DNA from 4 places in the Ancylobacter novellus DSM 506 genome. Region 1 is predicted to be linked to each of the others. Evidence: riboswitches for the same ligand, from Rfam matches in the RefSeq annotation. Region 1 holds a riboswitch; each other region holds the start of a gene.

What was found. A riboswitch is a leader RNA that binds a small molecule or an ion and turns the genes downstream of it on or off. The one in region 1 is predicted to bind thiamine pyrophosphate.
Region 2: another riboswitch for thiamine pyrophosphate. It lies ahead of SNOV_RS03190 (ABC transporter substrate-binding protein); the one in region 1 lies ahead of thiC (phosphomethylpyrimidine synthase ThiC).
Region 3: another riboswitch for thiamine pyrophosphate. It lies ahead of SNOV_RS12995 (FAD-dependent oxidoreductase); the one in region 1 lies ahead of thiC (phosphomethylpyrimidine synthase ThiC).
Region 4: another riboswitch for thiamine pyrophosphate. It lies ahead of thiD (bifunctional hydroxymethylpyrimidine kinase/phosphomethylpyrimidine kinase); the one in region 1 lies ahead of thiC (phosphomethylpyrimidine synthase ThiC).

The regions. Positions count from the first base shown of each region.
Region 1 is NC_014217.1:3,100,075-3,104,271, forward strand. Features, by position in the region: gene SNOV_RS14735 (cation diffusion facilitator family transporter) at 1-270, shown strand, start outside; gene SNOV_RS14740 (lytic murein transglycosylase) at 511-1,746, opposite strand; TPP riboswitch at 1,869-1,986, shown strand; gene thiC (phosphomethylpyrimidine synthase ThiC) at 2,087-3,898, shown strand; gene SNOV_RS14750 (NUDIX hydrolase) at 4,017-4,197, shown strand, end outside.
Region 2 is NC_014217.1:671,295-675,491, forward strand. Features, by position in the region: gene SNOV_RS03185 (phytanoyl-CoA dioxygenase family protein) at 1-540, opposite strand, end outside; gene SNOV_RS03190 (ABC transporter substrate-binding protein) at 743-1,693, opposite strand; TPP riboswitch at 1,759-1,874, opposite strand; gene SNOV_RS03195 (winged helix-turn-helix domain-containing protein) at 1,925-3,115, opposite strand; gene SNOV_RS03200 (sensor domain-containing diguanylate cyclase) at 3,112-4,014, opposite strand; gene SNOV_RS03205 (ABC transporter permease) at 4,106-4,197, opposite strand, start outside.
Region 3 is NC_014217.1:2,722,162-2,726,358, reverse strand. Features, by position in the region: gene SNOV_RS13000 (MHYT domain-containing protein) at 1-1,111, shown strand, start outside; TPP riboswitch at 1,361-1,478, shown strand; gene SNOV_RS12995 (FAD-dependent oxidoreductase) at 1,468-2,523, shown strand; gene thiS (sulfur carrier protein ThiS) at 2,501-2,698, shown strand; gene SNOV_RS12985 (thiazole synthase) at 2,715-3,530, shown strand; gene SNOV_RS12980 (thiamine phosphate synthase) at 3,539-4,144, shown strand.
Region 4 is NC_014217.1:2,202,391-2,206,587, forward strand. Features, by position in the region: gene SNOV_RS10500 (MFS transporter) at 1-1,037, opposite strand, end outside; gene thiD (bifunctional hydroxymethylpyrimidine kinase/phosphomethylpyrimidine kinase) at 1,233-2,039, opposite strand; TPP riboswitch at 2,097-2,195, opposite strand; gene SNOV_RS10510 (Lrp/AsnC ligand binding domain-containing protein) at 2,322-2,558, shown strand; gene SNOV_RS10515 (DMT family transporter) at 2,747-3,667, opposite strand; gene SNOV_RS10520 (cytochrome b/b6 domain-containing protein) at 3,734-4,197, opposite strand, start outside.

The sequences.
Region 1 (4,197 bases):
CCGGCCGACACGCTCTCGCGCATCCGCCGCATCATCGCCGCCGAGGCGACCGGCGCCATCGAGGCGCACGACCTGCGCACCCGGCAGGCGGGGCGGACGATCTTCGTCGACTTCCACCTCGTCGTGCCCGGCGACATGCCGGTGAGCGAGGCACACACGATCTGCGACCGCATCGAGGACGCGCTGGAGGCCGAAGTGGCCGACGTGCTCGTCACCATCCACGTCGAGCCGGAAGCCAAGGCCAAGCAGCACGGCGTGCCGGTGCTGTGACGGACGGCCTTCTCCCGTTCACTCCAGACAACCCTCATCCTGAGGTGCCCGGCATCAGCCGGGCCTCGAAGGATGCTCATCCGAGCGCGCCTCAACGACCATCCTTCGAGGCTCGCTGCGCTCGCACCTCAGGATGAGGGTGCGCCAGAGGCGAGCCGGGATCGCGTCCCTCTCTCTTCCTTCAAGCGATCCCGGATCGGCCTGTCGGCCGCCCGGGATGACGTCTCTACAAGCTTGCGTTCACCGCCCCGCGCGGAGCGCCGTGACCAGTTCCACCGTCGGATAGGAATCGGCCGGCATGCCCAGGCGCATCTGCTCGGTGCGGATCGCCTGCCGCGTCGCCGCGCCGACGATACCGTCGACCCGCCCGACATGATGGCCGCGCGCATTGAGCAGGCGCTGCAGCTCCACCACCTGCGCCATGGACAGCACCGGAATGGCCTTGCCCTGCCCGCGGTTGAACGGCCCGGCGCCGGTCACGCGGGTGGCGAGATAGGCGGCCGAGGTGGCGTAGACCAGCGAGTTGTTCCACTCGGTGAAAACATCGAAATTCGGATAAGCGAGGAAGGCCGGGCCGTTGCGGCCCATCGGCAGCAGCAGCGAGGCGGGAAGCTGGTCGGCCGGCAATTGCCCGCCGCCGGCGCGCATCACGCCCATGCGCGCCCACTGCGCGCGCGGCAGCTTGATGGCGAGGTCCGCCTGGTCCCAGGGCAGGTTTTGCGGCACCCGCACTTCCTCCAGCCAGGGCTGGCCGGCCTTCCAGCCGAGCGCGCGGATGTAATTGGCGGCAGAGGCCAGCGCGTCCGGCGCCGAGCGGATCAGATCGACCCGCCCGTCGCCGTCGAAGTCGACGCCGTAGTTGAAATAATGGTCAGGCAGGAACTGGAACTGGCCGAGCTCGCCCGCCCATGGCCCGCGCATGGTCTGCGGGGTGAGGTCGCCGCGGTCGATAATCTTCAGCGCCGCCAGAAGCTGGGTGCGGAAGACGTCGGCGCGCCGGCAGTCCCAGGCCAGCGTCGCCACCGAGCGGATGGTCGACTTGTCGCCCATATTGGCGCCGAAATCGGTCTCCAGCCCCCAGAAAGAGACCAGCACCGCGCCGGGCACGCCGAATTGCTGCTCGATGCGCTGGAATAGCGCCGGATTGCGCTGGATCTGCTGGCGGCCCTGCTGGATGCGATAATTCGCGACCATGCGGTCGGAGAACTGGAAGAAGCTCTGGCCGAACACCTTCTGCCCGCGATCGGTGGCGACGATGTCGGGGGCATAGGCGATGCCGTTCAGCGCCGTCGCCACGGTACGCGGCGAGACGCCCTGCGCCACCGCCTGCTGCTTGAAGCCCGCTATGAACTGGTCGAAGCCGGCACCGTTATTGCCGCAGCTCTGCTGGGCGAGCGCCGCGGCCGGCACGGCGAAAGGCGCGGCGAGCGCCGCCGCAAAAGCGGCCCGCCGGAACAGGGTCTTCAGGCTGCGCATGCATTCCCCCGGATCGTTGAGCGTCGTTCCTCGCGAATCAGCAATCTACAGGAAATGCGGCAGCGTCGGGGTGACGGGCGCGGGCGCGAATTGACTTCGCCGCCGGCTTGGGCCGACAATCGACCCGTTCCAAGGGGAGCCCCGCTAGGGGGCTGAGAGATCGCCGGCCGGAAGGCAACGCGATGACCCTTCGAACCTGATCCGGGTCATGCCGGCGAAGGGATCGGAACCTGATGGCGTCGTCCGTGCCGCAATTGCGCCTCGCGCAGGGTGGCATCGCCATTATCCCCCAACGTCATTGAGCCCGGATCTCCGCAACCAATGGTTCAGGAGATCCACCATGCTGACCAAGAATCCGAAGAACGTCGCCACCGGGCCGATTCCCGGCTCGCGCCGCCTCTATGCCGAATGCCCGGCGCGGGGCTTCCGCGTGCCCTTCCGGGAAATCCTGCTCGCGCCCGGCGCGGGGGAACCCGACCTCGCGGTCTATGACGCCTCCGGCCCCTATACGGACGAGGATGCCGTCATCGACATCGAGGCCGGTCTCGTCCGCCCGCGTGACGCCTGGGTGCGCGCCCGCGGCGACGTCGAGGAATATGACGGCCGTGACGTGAAGCCGGAGGACAACGGCAATGTCGGCGACGACAAGCTCGTCGCGCCCTTCCCGCTCCGCCGCCGCCCGCTGCGGGCGAAGAGCGGCGCGGTCACGCAGATGGCCTATGCGCGGGCCGGCATCGTCACGCCGGAGATGGAATATGTCGCCATCCGCGAGAACGGCCTGCGCGAGCGCATGGGTGAGATCGTCCGCGATGGCGAGGATTTCGGCGCGTCGATCCCCGACGTGGTGACGGCGGAATTCGTGCGCGACGAGGTGGCGCGCGGGCGCGCCGTCATCCCCGCCAACATCAACCATGGCGAATTGGAGCCGATGGCCATCGGCCGCAATTTCCTGGTCAAGATCAACGCCAATATCGGCAATTCGGCCGTCACCTCCTCGGTCGCCGACGAGGTGGACAAGATGGTGTGGGCGATCCGCTGGGGCGCCGATACGGTGATGGACCTCTCGACCGGGCGCAATATCCACAACATCCGCGAATGGATCGTGCGCAACGCGCCGGTGCCGATCGGCACCGTGCCGATCTACCAGGCGCTGGAGAAGGTCGGCGGCGTCGCCGAGGAGCTCTCGTGGGAGATCTTCCGCGATACCCTCGTCGAGCAGGCCGAGCAGGGCGTCGATTATTTCACCATCCATGCCGGCGTGCGCCTGCCCTTCGTGCCGCTGACGGCCAACCGCGTCACCGGCATCGTCTCGCGCGGCGGCTCGATCATGGCCAAGTGGTGCCTCGCCCATCACCGCGAGAGCTTCCTCTACGAGCATTTCGCCGAGATCTGCGAGATCATGCGGGCCTATGACGTCACCTTCTCGCTCGGCGACGGGCTGCGCCCCGGCTCCATCGCCGATGCCAACGACGCGGCGCAGTTCGCCGAGCTGGAGACGCTGGGCGAACTGACGAAGATCGCCTGGGAGAACGACTGCCAGGTGATGATCGAGGGCCCCGGCCATGTGCCGATGCACAAGATCAAGGCCAATATGGACAAGCAGCTCGCGGCCTGCGGCGAGGCGCCGTTCTACACGCTCGGCCCGCTGACCACCGACATCGCGCCGGGCTACGACCACATCACCTCAGCCATCGGCGCGGCGATGATCGGCTGGTTCGGCACGGCGATGCTCTGCTACGTCACGCCCAAGGAGCATCTCGGCCTGCCCAACCGCGACGACGTGAAGACCGGGGTGATCACCTATAAGATCGCTGCCCACGCCGCCGACCTCGCCAAAGGTCATCCGCTGGCGCGGGCCTGGGACGACGCGCTCTCCCGCGCGCGCTTCGAGTTCCGCTGGCAGGACCAGTTCAACCTGGCGCTCGATCCCGACACGGCGACCGCCTTCCACGACGAGACGCTGCCGAAGGAGGCGCACAAGCTGGCGCATTTCTGCTCCATGTGCGGGCCGAAATTCTGCTCGATGAAGATCAGCCAGGAGATCCGCGATACGGCCAAGGCCGCGGAGGCGGAGCGGGGCATGGCCGAGATGAGCGAGGCCTTCCGCGCCGGCGGCGGGCAAATCTATCGCGACGCCCCGGCGGCGGAGTAGCGGTCTCATCAACCCTCATCCCGGACGCCCGCAGGGCGATCCGGGATGAGGGTACGAGGCAAAGACTCTTCGGCAGATTCCCCCTACCCTCGCCGCCTCCAGCAATCCGGAACGCGCCATGTCCCCCGTACGCCCTATCCCCGCTGTCCTCGCCGTGGTCGAGCGCGGCGGCGAGGTGCTGCTGGTGCGGCGGGCCAATCCGCCGGACCAGGGGCTGTGGGGCTTTCCCGGCGGGCGCATGGAGATGGGCGAGACCCATCTCGAGGCGGCGCTGCGCGAGCTCGGCGAGGAGACCGGCA
Region 2 (4,197 bases), 2.3 Mb from region 1:
GTCCTCGCCATGCGGTGCGAGCCGGCGGGCGATGTCGAGATGCGAACCGGGGCGCAGGCGCGTCGGCGCATCCGCCTCGCCGACGTCGGAGAGCAGGAACAGCATGAGCAGTGCCCGTCCCTTCGAGTGGACATTGGCGCGCCACTGCATGAAGTCCGGCGCCTCGGTGCCGAAGCTCACATCGATGTGCCAGCCGTCGTCGCCCGGATCGTCGGGCGAGGGGAAGCGGATCGGGAAGGTGCCGAGGCCGCCGCATGGCAGCCAGCGGCCCGGCCCGACCAGGGCATCGAAGGCCGCGTGCAGTGTCGGGGTGTTCACCGCCGCGCGGAAGGGCGGCAGTGCGAGGTGGCCGATGCGGATGACCGGCTGCGTCCAGCTCGTGGGGTCGTTCGGGTCGCAGCCGGTGGCACGCCAGAGGATGGCGCGGCAATCGGCAGCCAATTCCGTCGGGAAGGCGTGGTCGATGCGGACGAGGCCGTCCGCGATGAAGCGTTCGATATCCGCCGCGCCGAGGCGGGGACAAGAGAAGTCGTTCGGCATGAGATCACCTGATGAGTGCCGGCGCAGCGCGCGCGGCAGGCGGCATTCGCGGCGCGCAGGACGCGCCGATCCGGTTCTCGGTGCGCGGAGAAGCGGGATCAGCCGAGCTGGAAGACGGCGCGAATGTTGCGGATCATCATCATGGCGGGTGCAACCTAGCTCCCGATTGCCGCTGGGGCAACCGGGAGAAACAGAGGTCGGCTCACGGCAGCGCCGGCGCGTAGGTCGCCACCGGCTCGACCTTGTCGATCAGCCCATGGCTCTTCATGAACTCGCCGAAGCGGGCATAACGGCCAGCGTCCAGCGCCGCCGGCGCATGGGCGAAGCGGCGCAGCGTGTCGGTCCAGGCGGTACGGTTGAGTTCGTCGTCGAGCTTGGGGTTGGCCTTCACGAACACGCCCCACGCCTCGTCCGGGTGGTTGAGCACATAGATGGTCGCGTCCTCGACCGCGGCGAGGAAGCGCTTGAGCCGCGGATCGGCGAGCTTGTCCTTGTGGGCGACATAGATCAGTTCGTCGAACACCGGCACGCCGTGCTCCTCGGGGAAGAAGGCGCGGCCCTCCTTGCCCTCAAGCTTGATCTGGGTGAGCTCGAAATTGCGGTAGGCGCCGATCACGGCGTCGACCTTGCCGGCGGCGAGCGCCGGGGAGAGGGCGAAGTTGACGTTGATCATGGTGACGTCGGTCGGCTTCAGCCCGGCGCTCGCCAGCATGGTGCCGAGCAGCGCGTCCTCCAGCCCCGCCACCGAATAGCCGACCGTCTTGCCCTTGAGGTCGGCGATGGACTTGATCGGGCCGTCCTTCAGCACCACGAGCGCCGTGAGGGGTGTCGAGACGAGCGTGCCGAAGCGCACCAGCGGCAGGCCTTCCTTCACCGAGAGGTAGAGGCTGGGCTGGTAGCTCACCGCGACGTCCGCCTGTCCGGCGGCGACGAGGCGCGGCGGGGCGGAGGGATCGGCCGGGGCGACGAGCTCGACGTCGAGGTCGTGCGCCTGGAAGAAGCCCTTCTCCTTGGCGACGATCAGCGGCGCGTGGTCGGGGTTGATGTACCAGTCGAGCAGTACGGTGAGCTTGTCGGCGGCACTTGCGGGGGCGAGCGACAAGGCGAGGGCCACGGCGCAACCCGCAGCGGTCTGGGCGATGGTCTTGAACATGGATCTCCTCCCATTCGGAGATCCGGCGCATGAGCTTTCGGGGGAATCCGCTCGGGCGCGATGCGACCCGGCCGTCGTTCCGTCCCTTCGCCGGCATGACCCGGATCAGGTTCAAAGGGTCTGGCGGATGCCATCTCAGCCCCTGGACCTTGCGGTCGGCGGGACACCCCTCGGATGCGCGGCACGCTAGCATCGCTGACATGCCAGGGCAATTGCCGGCTAAGGGGAGGGCTACTCCCCCAGCCACCCGTCCAGATACACCGTCCGCTCGACCCCGGCGAACGTGCCGAGGCGGGCGAGTTCAGTGTCGAGGGCGGCGAGGCGGGCCTTGGAGGCGCGCACGCCCTTCTCCAGCCAGAGCCGGCGCACGTCGAGCGTGCCGGCCTTGCGGTCGGCCTTCATGTCGATGCGCCCGACCAGCCGGTCACCCTCCAGCAGCGGGAAGACGTAATAGCCCCAGACCCGCTTTTCCGCGGGGACGAACACCTCGATGCGGTAGTTGAAGCCGAACAGGCGCTCCGTGCGGTTGCGATCGCGCAGCAGCGGGTCGAAAGGGTTGAGCACCCGCAGACGCGGCGGCGGCGCGGGCAGGGCGGCGAAGGCGTCGCCGCTGCCTTTGAACGCATGCGAGGCGCGCGGGCGTGTGCCGTCGGCCGGGGCGATCAGCACGGGTTCAAGCCGCCTGGCATTCGCTGCCACCCAGGCACGCGCTTCATCCGGGGTGAGCAGGCCCCAGAAGGCGGCGATCTCGCCATGGGTGGCGAAGCCGAGCCGCTCCAGCGCCGAGGTGCAGGCCCAGTCGACGAACTCCTCGCGCGAGACCTCGCCGGCATAATAGCGTGCGGGGATGACCCGCTCGGCGAGGTCGTAGACCTTCTGGAAGCCCTCGCGGCCGGCGATGGCGAAATTGCCGGTGCGCCAGTGATATTCGAGCGCGGTCTTCTCCGGGTGCCAGTTCCACCATCCGCCGGGCGGGCGCTTTTCCGCTTCGAAGTCGCGCGCCATCAGGCGGCCTTCGGTCTTCACCCGCTCGAATACGTGGTCGATGTAGGTCTCGAAGCCGTTCTCGTGCCATTGACGCCAGCGCGCGGCGAGCGTCTCGCGGGAGCGGGCGAAGCGGTGCTTCCAATAGGGGAAGAAGGCGCTGGGAATGATGGACGCGTCATGCGTCCAATGCTCGAAAAGCTCTCCGTCCTTCTCGATCAGGCGGGAAAGCTGCTCGCGTCTGTAGTTCGGGTTGCGGGCGAACAGGATGTGGTGGTGCGCGCGCTCGACCGTCGCGATGCTGTCGACCTGCACGAAGCCGAGGTCGGTGATGAGCTCCAGCAGCCCCGCCTTGGTGAGCGGGCCGCGGGGACGGCTCAGGCCCTGCTTGGCGAGGAAGATGCGGCGGGCGTCGACGTTGGAGAGGTGCAGGCTCACGCGTTGCCGATCCAGTTCAGGTTCACCGCGACGGTTCGGCCCGTCGCCTTGGCGGCGTACATCAGCGCATCGGCCCCGCGCATCAGCGCATCGGCGTCGATCGCCTCGCGGGTGATGACGACACCCATGGCGGCGCCGATGGCGAGCCGCTGTCCGTCCGTGTCCATCACCGCGCAGAGCGCCTCGGCCAGGATCTGCATGTCCTCGATGCAGGGTGCGCTCTCTTGCGCGAAGGTGGAGAGCAGCACGAACTCGTCGCCGCCAATCCGTGCCATGAAGTGCTGCGGATCGGCATGGGAGCGCAGCCGGTCGGCGATTTGGCGCAGGACGCGGTCGCCGGTGGCGTGGCCGTGGCCGTCATTGATCGACTTGAAGCCGTTGAGGTCGATATAGGCGAGGCAGATGCCCTCGCCGGGCGGTCGCTGCTCCAGCAACGTGCTCAGCCGGTGGTCGAAGGCGGCGCGGTTCGGCAGGCCCGTGAGCACATCGGTATAGGCGGCTTCGAGCAGGCTCCGCTCGAATGCCTTCCGCTGGGAGTTGTCGATGATGATCTCGATGTCGAACCGCTCGCCATCGATGGTGCGGCGCTGCGTCGAGATGAGCGTCGGCACGATGCGGCCGGAGGAATGCCGCAGGTCGACCTCCTCGAGTTCGTACAGGCCCACCGTGTCCAACGCGTGGATGCGGCGCAGCCGCGCCGGGTCATCGAGGGCCCGCACCGTATCGAGATACATGGGCTGGCCGGCGATCTCCTCCCAGCTTCGTCCGATCATGGCGAGATAGGCCGGATTGGCCATGATGTAGCGCGAGACATGTTCCGCCGTCGAAATGCAGATGGCCACCGGCGAGAGCTCGAACACGTCGACAAGCGCTTCATAGATGACCTGGCGCGAGATCATGGATCCTCACAGGATCGGCAACGACAATATCGTCCACGCAAGGTCGATGCCGTGCAAGCCCACCGCTCTGCGCTCCTCATATGTGCGCTTCTCAGGCCGGCACGGTCTCCGGCGCCCAGGGCACGAGGCGGGTCAGCGCCTTGTCGACGAAGGCGAAGAGCAGCAGCGCGACGGCGAGCAATA
Region 3 (4,197 bases), 380 kb from region 1:
CCTGCTCGCCGTGGTGCTCGGCAATCTGGAACTCGCCGCCAAGCGCGCGCCGAGCGACCCGCGCCTGCAGGCGCTGCTCGGCAACGCCATCCAGGCGGCGCAGCGTGGCGCGGCGCTCACCCAGCGCATGCTGGCCTTCGCCCGCCGCCAGGACCTCAAGCCCGAGCCGGTGGACGTGCCCGACCTCGTGCTCGGCATGGCGGAACTGCTGCGCCGCTCCATCGGCCCGAGCGTGCGCATCGAGACGCATTTCCCGCTCGGCCTGCCGCGCGCGCGGGTCGACGCCAACCAGCTCGAACTCGCTCTGCTCAACCTCGCCGTCAACGCCCGCGACGCCATGCCGGAGGGCGGCACCATCACCATCGCCGCCCGCGAGGAGACGGTCGACGCGCCGGCCGACGAGGCCGACCGCCCGCCGCTGCGTGCGGGCCGCTATTTCTGCCTGTCGGTGACCGACAGCGGCAGCGGCATGGATGCGGAGACGCTGGCGCGCGCTACCGAGCCGTTCTTCACCACCAAGGGCGTCGGCAAGGGCACCGGCCTCGGCCTCGCCATGGTGCACGGCCTCGCCGCCCAGTCGGATGGCGGGCTGATGTTGGCGAGCCGGCCGGGGCGCGGCACGACGGCGACGATCTACCTGCCCATCGCCGAAGAGGCGCGCAATGCCGGGCCGTCTCCCGCCGTGCCGGAGGAGGACCTGTTCGTGCCGCCCGGGGAGGGCGGGGCGCTGCGCGTCCTCGTCGTCGACGACGACCCGCTGGTGCTCTCGGCGACGGGCGCGATGCTGGAGGACCTCGACTGCCTCGTCACCGAGGCTGCGTCCGGGCAGGAGGCGCTGCGCATCCTGGAGACCGGCGTCGCCTTCGACGTGGTGCTGACCGACCAGGCCATGCCCGGCATGACCGGCGTGCAGCTTGCCGCGCTGATCGCCGCGCGCTGGCCGGACCTGCCGGTCATCCTCGGCACCGGCTATGCCGAGCTGCCGCCCGAGGCCAAGGCCGGCACGCTGCGGCTCGGCAAGCCGTTCAGCCGCGAGACGCTGCGCCGCGCCGTCATCTCGGCGACCCGCCCGCCGCCGGACAACGTCGTCCCGCTGTCGCGGCTGGGGTGAGGGGGGCGGCGTTCTTCAAGGCGCTTCTTCTCGATGGCCCTCATCCTGAGGTGCGAGCCAAAGGCGAGCCTCGAAGGATGCTCGTCCGGGTGCGCTTCACTGACCATCCTTCGAGGCTCGCTGCGCGAGCACCTCAGGATGAGGGCGTGTTGTAGCCAGGCTCATCTAGCTCAAGGCTCCATCCGGCAAAGTCCGGACCCGGAATATTGTCGACGCCAGCGTGACATTCTCCGGCTTCGTGACTATATCAAGTCAGTCCGGGGGAGCCTCGTCAGGAGGCTGAGAGGCCATCGGCGCGCAAGCGGCATGGCGACCCTTCGAACCTGATCCAGTTGAGACTGGCGGAGGGAGGAATGATGACGTCCCCGCACACTCAATCGACCGAAGGCGCCCGCCGCGCCGATAACGCCATGCGTGTAAAAATCGTCGGCGCCGGCGTCGCCGGGCTGACCTGCGCCCATGCCTTCGCCAAGAGGGGCGCGCAGGTGACCATCGTCGAGCGCAAGGCCGGCTCCGGCCAGGGCTGCTCCTGGTTCGCCGGCGGCATGCTGGCGCCCTGGTGCGAGCGCGAGAGCGCCGAGCCGATCATCGCCGAATTGGGCTTCGAATCCCTCGACTACTGGCGCGAGGCGGTGCCCGACGTGCCGCGCGAGGGCTCGCTGGTGCTGGCGCCGGCCCGCGACCTGCCGGAGCTGAAGCGCTTCTCCCGCCGCACCGAAGGCTATGAGTGGCTCGACGGCGCCGGCATTGCGAGCCTTGAGCCGGACCTTGAGGGCCGCTTCGAGCAGGGGCTGTTCTTCCCCACCGAGGCGCATCTGGAGCCGCGCAAGGCGCTCGCCGCGCTGACCGCGAAGCTGGTCGGCGAACATAACGTCGCCATCCGCTACGAGGCCGACGGCTTCGAGAGCGACGAGGAGATCGACCTGACGGTCGACTGCCGCGGCCTCGCCGCCCGCGACCAGCTCGCCGACCTGCGCGGCGTGAAGGGCGAGATGCTGGTGCTCTATTCCACCGAGATCGCGCTGAAGCGCCCGGTGCGCATGCTGCACCCGCGCATCCCCGTCTACATCGTGCCGCGCGGCGACGGGCATTTCATGATCGGCGCCACCTCGATCGAGAATGACGAGCGCGGCCGGGTGACGGGCCGCTCCATGCTGGAGCTGCTCTCGGCCACCTATGCGCTGCATCCGGCCTTCGGCGAGGCGGAGATCGTCGAGATCGGCGCCGATGTGCGCCCGGCCTTCCCCGACAACCTGCCGCGGCTGCGCAAGCGCGGCAACACGATCTATGTGAACGGGCTCTACCGCCACGGTTTCCTCGCCGCGCCCGCCTTGGCGCGCCGCGCGGCGGAAGTGGCGTTCGACGGGGCGTATTTCCCGGAGGTGATGGATGAAGATCATCGTCAATGGTGAGCCGGCCGATACCCGCGCCGGCACCCTCGCGGACCTTCTGAGCGAGCTCGGGCTCAAGGGCGCCAAGGTCGCCACGGCGCTGAACGGGGCGATGGTGCGCGCGGTCAAGCGCGAGGCGACGGCCATAACCGATGGCGACCGGGTCGAGATCCTCGCCCCGATGCAAGGTGGCTGAGACGGAGGCTGATGAGATGGATGCGATGACGCAGGCGCCCGGCACGCTCGCCGATCCGGTCGAGTTCTACGGCACCAAGGTGAATTCGCGCCTGCTGCTCGGCACGGCGCAGTACCCCTCGCCGGCGATCCTGTCCGAGGCGATCCGCGCCTCGGGGGCGGAGATCGTCACCGTCTCGCTGCGCCGCGAATCCGGGGCTGCGAAGGCGGGTCAGAGCTTCTGGCAGCTCATCCGCGACCTCGGCGTGAAGGTGCTGCCCAACACCGCCGGCTGCAAGACCGTGAAGGAAGCCGTCACCACCGCCGAGATGGCGCGCGAGCTCTTCGGCACGCCCTGGGTGAAGCTGGAGGTGATCGGCGAGGACGACACGCTGCAACCCGACGTGTTCGGCCTGGTCGAGGCGGCACGCATCCTCTCCCGCGACGGCTTCGAGGTCTTCCCTTACACCACCGAAGACCTCGTGGTGGCGGAGAAGCTAATCGGCGCCGGCTGCGAGGTGCTGATGCCCTGGGGCGCGCCGATCGGTTCCGGCCGCGGCCTCAACAACCCCTACGGCCTGCGCTCGCTGCGGGCGCATTTCCCCGGCCTGCCGCTGGTGGTCGACGCCGGCGTCGGCGTGCCCTCGCATGCGGCGGCGGCGATGGAGATGGGCTATGATGCCGTGCTCCTGAACACCGCCGTCGCCAAGGCCGGCGACCCGGTGCGCATGGCGCGCGCCTTTGCCCGCGCCATCGAGGCGGGGCGCGAGGCGGTGCTTGCCGACCCGATGGAAGTGCGCGACATGGCCGCGCCCTCGACGCCCGTCATGGGCCGCGCGGTATTGGGCCAGTGAGTGGGATCATGAAACTCGACCCGTTCTACCTCATCGTCGACCGCGCCTCCTGGCTGCCGCGGCTGCTGCCGCAGGGCGTGAAGCTGGTGCAGCTGCGCGCCAAGGACAAGGAGGAGGCGGAGCTGCGCCGCGAGATCGCCGAGGCGCGCGCGGTGTGCGAGCGCTACGGCGCGCAGCTCGTCGTCAACGACCATTGGCGGCTCGCCATCGAGGAAGGCTGCGACTTCGTCCATCTCGGCCAGGAGGACCTCGCCGCCGCTGACCTGACGGCGATCCGCAGCGCCGGGCTCAAGCTCGGCATCAGCACCCATGACGAGGCGGAGCTGGAAGTCGCGCTGCTGGCACGGCCGGACTATGTGGCGCTCGGCCCGGTCTACCCGACCATATTGAAGAAGATGCGCTGGGCGCCGCAGGGGCTGGAGCGCGTCGCCAAGTGGAAGAAGCGCGTCGGCGACCTGCCGCTGGTCGGCATAGGCGGGCTCACCATCGATCGCGCGCAGGGCGTGCTGGAGGCGGGCGCCGACAGCCTCGCCGTCGTCACCGACGTGCTCCTGAACGACAACCCCGAGCGCCGCGCCCGCGAATGGGTGCTGGCCACACGCGAGATGGCGTAGGGTTCTGCGCTTCCATTTAGTCGTCATCCCGGACGATGGGGAAGAGAGTGCCG
Region 4 (4,197 bases), 900 kb from region 1:
GCCGCCGTCATAGCGATGGCGGTCGCCCAGGCGGCCATCGCCTGCACGCTCGCCCCACGCCCGGCCGGCGCATGGCGGGCGACGAGTTCCACCGTGCCGAGATAGGTGCAGCCGAAGGTCGCCGCATGCAGCGGCTGCAAGGCGAGGAGCAGCAGCGGCGGCGGGCCGAGCGCCATGATGCCGAAGCGCACGACGCCGGCGAGGCCGCCGAGCAGCAGCAGCTTCTCCGCCCCGAGCCGCCGCGTCACCCGCGTGCCGGAATGGAACAGCACCACCTCGGCAATCACCCCGAGCGCCCAGAGCAGGCCGATCGTCGTGTCCGACAGCCCTTCCCCGTGCCAGTGGATCGAGGCGAAGGTGTAGAGCACCGCATGCGAGGCCTGGATCAGCGCCGCCGCGCCGATGCCGACCAGCAGGACCGGGGCCAGGCCGACGAGACCCCGGCCGGCCGCCTCCTTCTGCGCCCGCTGAGCCGGCTTCGCTTCGTCGAGCAGCAGTGCGGCTGCGGCAGCACCAACGCTGCCGGCGACGATGAGCCAGATCACCGTGTCGTGCGGCAGGGCGGCAACGAGCGTCCCGCCGAGCAGCAGGCCGGCCAGCAGGTTGCCGCCGATGAAGGACAGCGAGCCCCACAGCCGCACCCGTCCATAGTCGAGCACGCCCTCCGCCCGCCGCGCGACCGCATAGGCGTCGAGCACCGGCAGGCTCGGCTGCCAGAAGCTGGCCGCGAGCCCCAGCCCGACCAGGATCAGCACGGCGTTGGGCGCGAGAGCGATGCCGGCGAAGCACAGCGCCGTCATCAGCGCGTAGAAGACGAGCGTCGCGCGCGGCCGCCCGCTGCGGTCGGCGAGGATGCCGCCGAGCGGCGTGGTGAACAGGCGTACCGACATCGGCAGCGCCAGCGCGAAGGCGATCAGCGCCGGGTCGAAGCCGCGCCCGGCGAGCCAGACCGGAAAGAACGGCATGTAGACGCCGATGCCGAAGAACAGCCCGGCATAGACGGCGGCGATGGCGTGGCGCGGGGCGAGGACGGGCAAAGGAATCTCGCCTTGAGGACTCGCGGATGATCGCGGCCTCGATAGCAGCCGGCAGCCGGCCTTGCGAGCACGGATTGCGCCGGTCCTGTCACCGGTGGCGTTGCCACCATCGCGCCGATGCCACCAATGGTCGCCAAATGCCACCGGTGGCGTCGCAAATGTCACCATTTTCGCCACTGGTGACAGATGGTGGCGTCACCACCAGGCGTGGAAGTGGTGCACCGGGCCGTGGCCGTGGCCGATCTCCAGCTCCTCCGAGCGGGCGAGCGCGCGGGTGAGGTAGTCTTTCGCCGCCTCGACCGCCGGCCGCAGCGCCATCCCCCTGGCGAGGCCGGCGGCGATGGCGGAGGAGAGCGTGCAGCCGGTGCCGTGGGTGTTGCGGGTGACGACGCGCGGCGCACTGAGCTCCAGGAAACCATCCTCGTCGAGCAGCACGTCGATGCTGTCCGGCCCCTCGCCGTGCCCGCCCTTGATCAGCACCGCGCGCGGCCCCAGGACGAGGAGGCGCTCGGCCTGCCGGCGCACCGCCTCGATATCCTGCGCCGACTGCTCGTCCAGCAGCGCCGCCGCCTCGGGCAGGTTCGGGGTGATGAGGAACGCGCGGGGAAGCAGCAGCGAACGCAGCGATTCCACCGCTTCCGGCACCAGCAGCCGGTCGCCGGAGGCCGCGATCATCACCGGATCGAGCACGGCGGTCGCCGGGCCGTGGCTGTCGAGCCCCTTCGCCACGGCCTCGATGGCTTCGGGCCGCGAGAGCATGCCGATCTTCACCGCGTCCACCGCGAGATCGGAGAACACGGCGTCGATCTGCGCGGTGATGAAGGCCGGCGGCACGTCGTGGATGCCGGTGACGCCCAGAGTGTTCTGGGCGGTGAGCGCGGTGATCACGCTGGCGCCGTAGACGCCCAGCGCCGAGAAGGTCTTGAGGTCCGCCTGGATGCCGGCGCCGCCGCCCGAATCCGAGCCCGCGATCGTGACCGCGATAGGTGTGGAACCGCCCATGACTACGCCTCCTCGCCGGCTTCGGATGGAGGCGTCGCCGGCGCGGAGACCCGCCGCGGGCGTGCGCGATCCGTTTCCTCCGCCGGCATGACCCGGATCAGGTTCGTGGGTTGGCTCACCGCCTCTCAGCCCATAAGGGCACCCCAACGCGATCGTTTCCGCGAGATAGGCGAAGCCGCCTGCGCTTGCAAGCGCAACGCGCGAGGCGCGGTCGAAGGGGTTGCGCGCGCCTGCGGCTTCTGATCCTTATCGGCCTCCCGACAAGCAGCCGGAACGCCCGAGATGGTCCCCTTCTTCATGCAGATCAAATGTCACCTCGGCCGCTCCTACGAGGTGGCGAACGCCATCGCCGACGCCGAGATCGCCTCGGAGATCTACTCCACCGCCGGCGAATTCGACCTGCTGGTGAAGTTCTACGTGCCGGATGACGCCGACATCGGCCATTTCGTCAACGAGAAGGTGCAGCTCTTCCCGGGCATCCAGGACACGCGCACCATCATCACCTTCAAGGCCTTCTGAAGTTTCAGAGTCTGACTCGTAAACGCGACCGGGGTGCTTGGAGGCTCGTCATGGCCGGGCTTGGCCCGGCCATCCACGACTTCGGTTCGTCTCGGCGCCCGGCAAGTCGTGGATCCCCGGGCCAAGCCCGGGGATGACGGTCCAAGGGCGGCACCCGCCGCCCCGCAGCGCGACTACGAGGCAGGCTCTCAAGCTTCCGGCGCTCCCGGCGGCGGGGCCGGTATGTCCTCGCGCCGCGCGCCGGGGCGGCGCTCGCGCCAGATCACATACATGCCGGCGCCGATGACCACGCCGGCGCCGACGACTACCAGCACCGGCGGCACCTCGGCGAACAGCACGAAGCCGAGCAGCAGCGACCACAGCATCGCCGAATAGGCGAAGGGCGCGACCACCGAGGCCGGCGCATAGCGGTAGCTCTCGGTAAGCAATATCTGCCCGACACCGCCGAGCAGGCCGATGGTCAGCAGCAGCACCGCGTCCCAGAACCCCGGAATCACCCAGCCCCAGCCCGCCGTGGCGAGGCCCGCCACCGCGCCCAGCGCCTGGAAATAGAACACGATGGCCGGCGTCGTCTCGGTCTCGGTCAGGCGCCGCACCTGGATCATCGCGCCCGCCGTGAAGCCGGCGGCAAACAGCGCCAGGACCGCGCCGAGCACATGGTCGGTGGTGTCGAACTCGCCGGACATGTGCGGCCAGAGCATCAGCACCACGCCGCACAGGCCGACCGACACCGCCGCCCAGCGATAGGTCTGCACATGCTCGCGCAGCACCAGCGCCGCCAGAACCACGGTCAGCAGCGGCGCGGTGAAGCTGATGGCCGTCGCGTCCGCCAGCGGGATCAGCGCCAGGGCGGAGAAGCCGAGACTCATCGAAGTGACGCCGATGGTACCGCGCAGGATATGCCCGAACGGATGGGCGGTACGCACCGCGGCGCTGATCTCGTTGCGCCAGGCCAGCATCGCCAGCAGCGGGAACAGCGCGAAGAACGAGCGCGAGAACACCACTTCGCCGGTCGGAATCCGTTCCGAGACGATACGCACCAGCGCCTGCATGATGGTGAAGAGGAACGTCGCGCCGATCTGCAGCGCGATGCCCTTGAGCGCATTCATGATGGCGCCTTGGAGCACGAGTCTTGACCGGCTCGCAAGCGCAAAACGCTGGTATTTCAGGCTTTTTCAGGGAAAGGGATCGCCCCCGGCGAGCGCGATGCCGCCGAACACCACTACGATGGCGACGACGAGGCAGGCGAGCGCCCACGCGACCGAGCCCGGCGTCGCCGGCACGGGGTCGGCATAGGTGCCGGCCCGCTTGCGGCCGCTGACCATGGCGCGGATCAGATTGTCCCGCCCGAACAGCGAATAGACGAAGTTCACTAGGACATGCAGGCCGAGCAGCGCCAGCAGATACACATAGATCCGCTGGTGCCAGGCCGAGGCGGCCGCGATGGTCTCGTCGCTCGCCACCGGCGTCATCGGCCCGTAGACGATGATGTCGTCGGAGGCGAACAGCCCGGTGAGCGCTTGCGTCCCCACCAGCGCCAGCAAGGCCAGCGTCGCCCAGCCGCCGAGCGGGCTATGGCCGAGGAAGTGCTGCGGCCGGCCGCGCAGCAGGCTCGTCACATAGGAGACGGCGGCGCCCG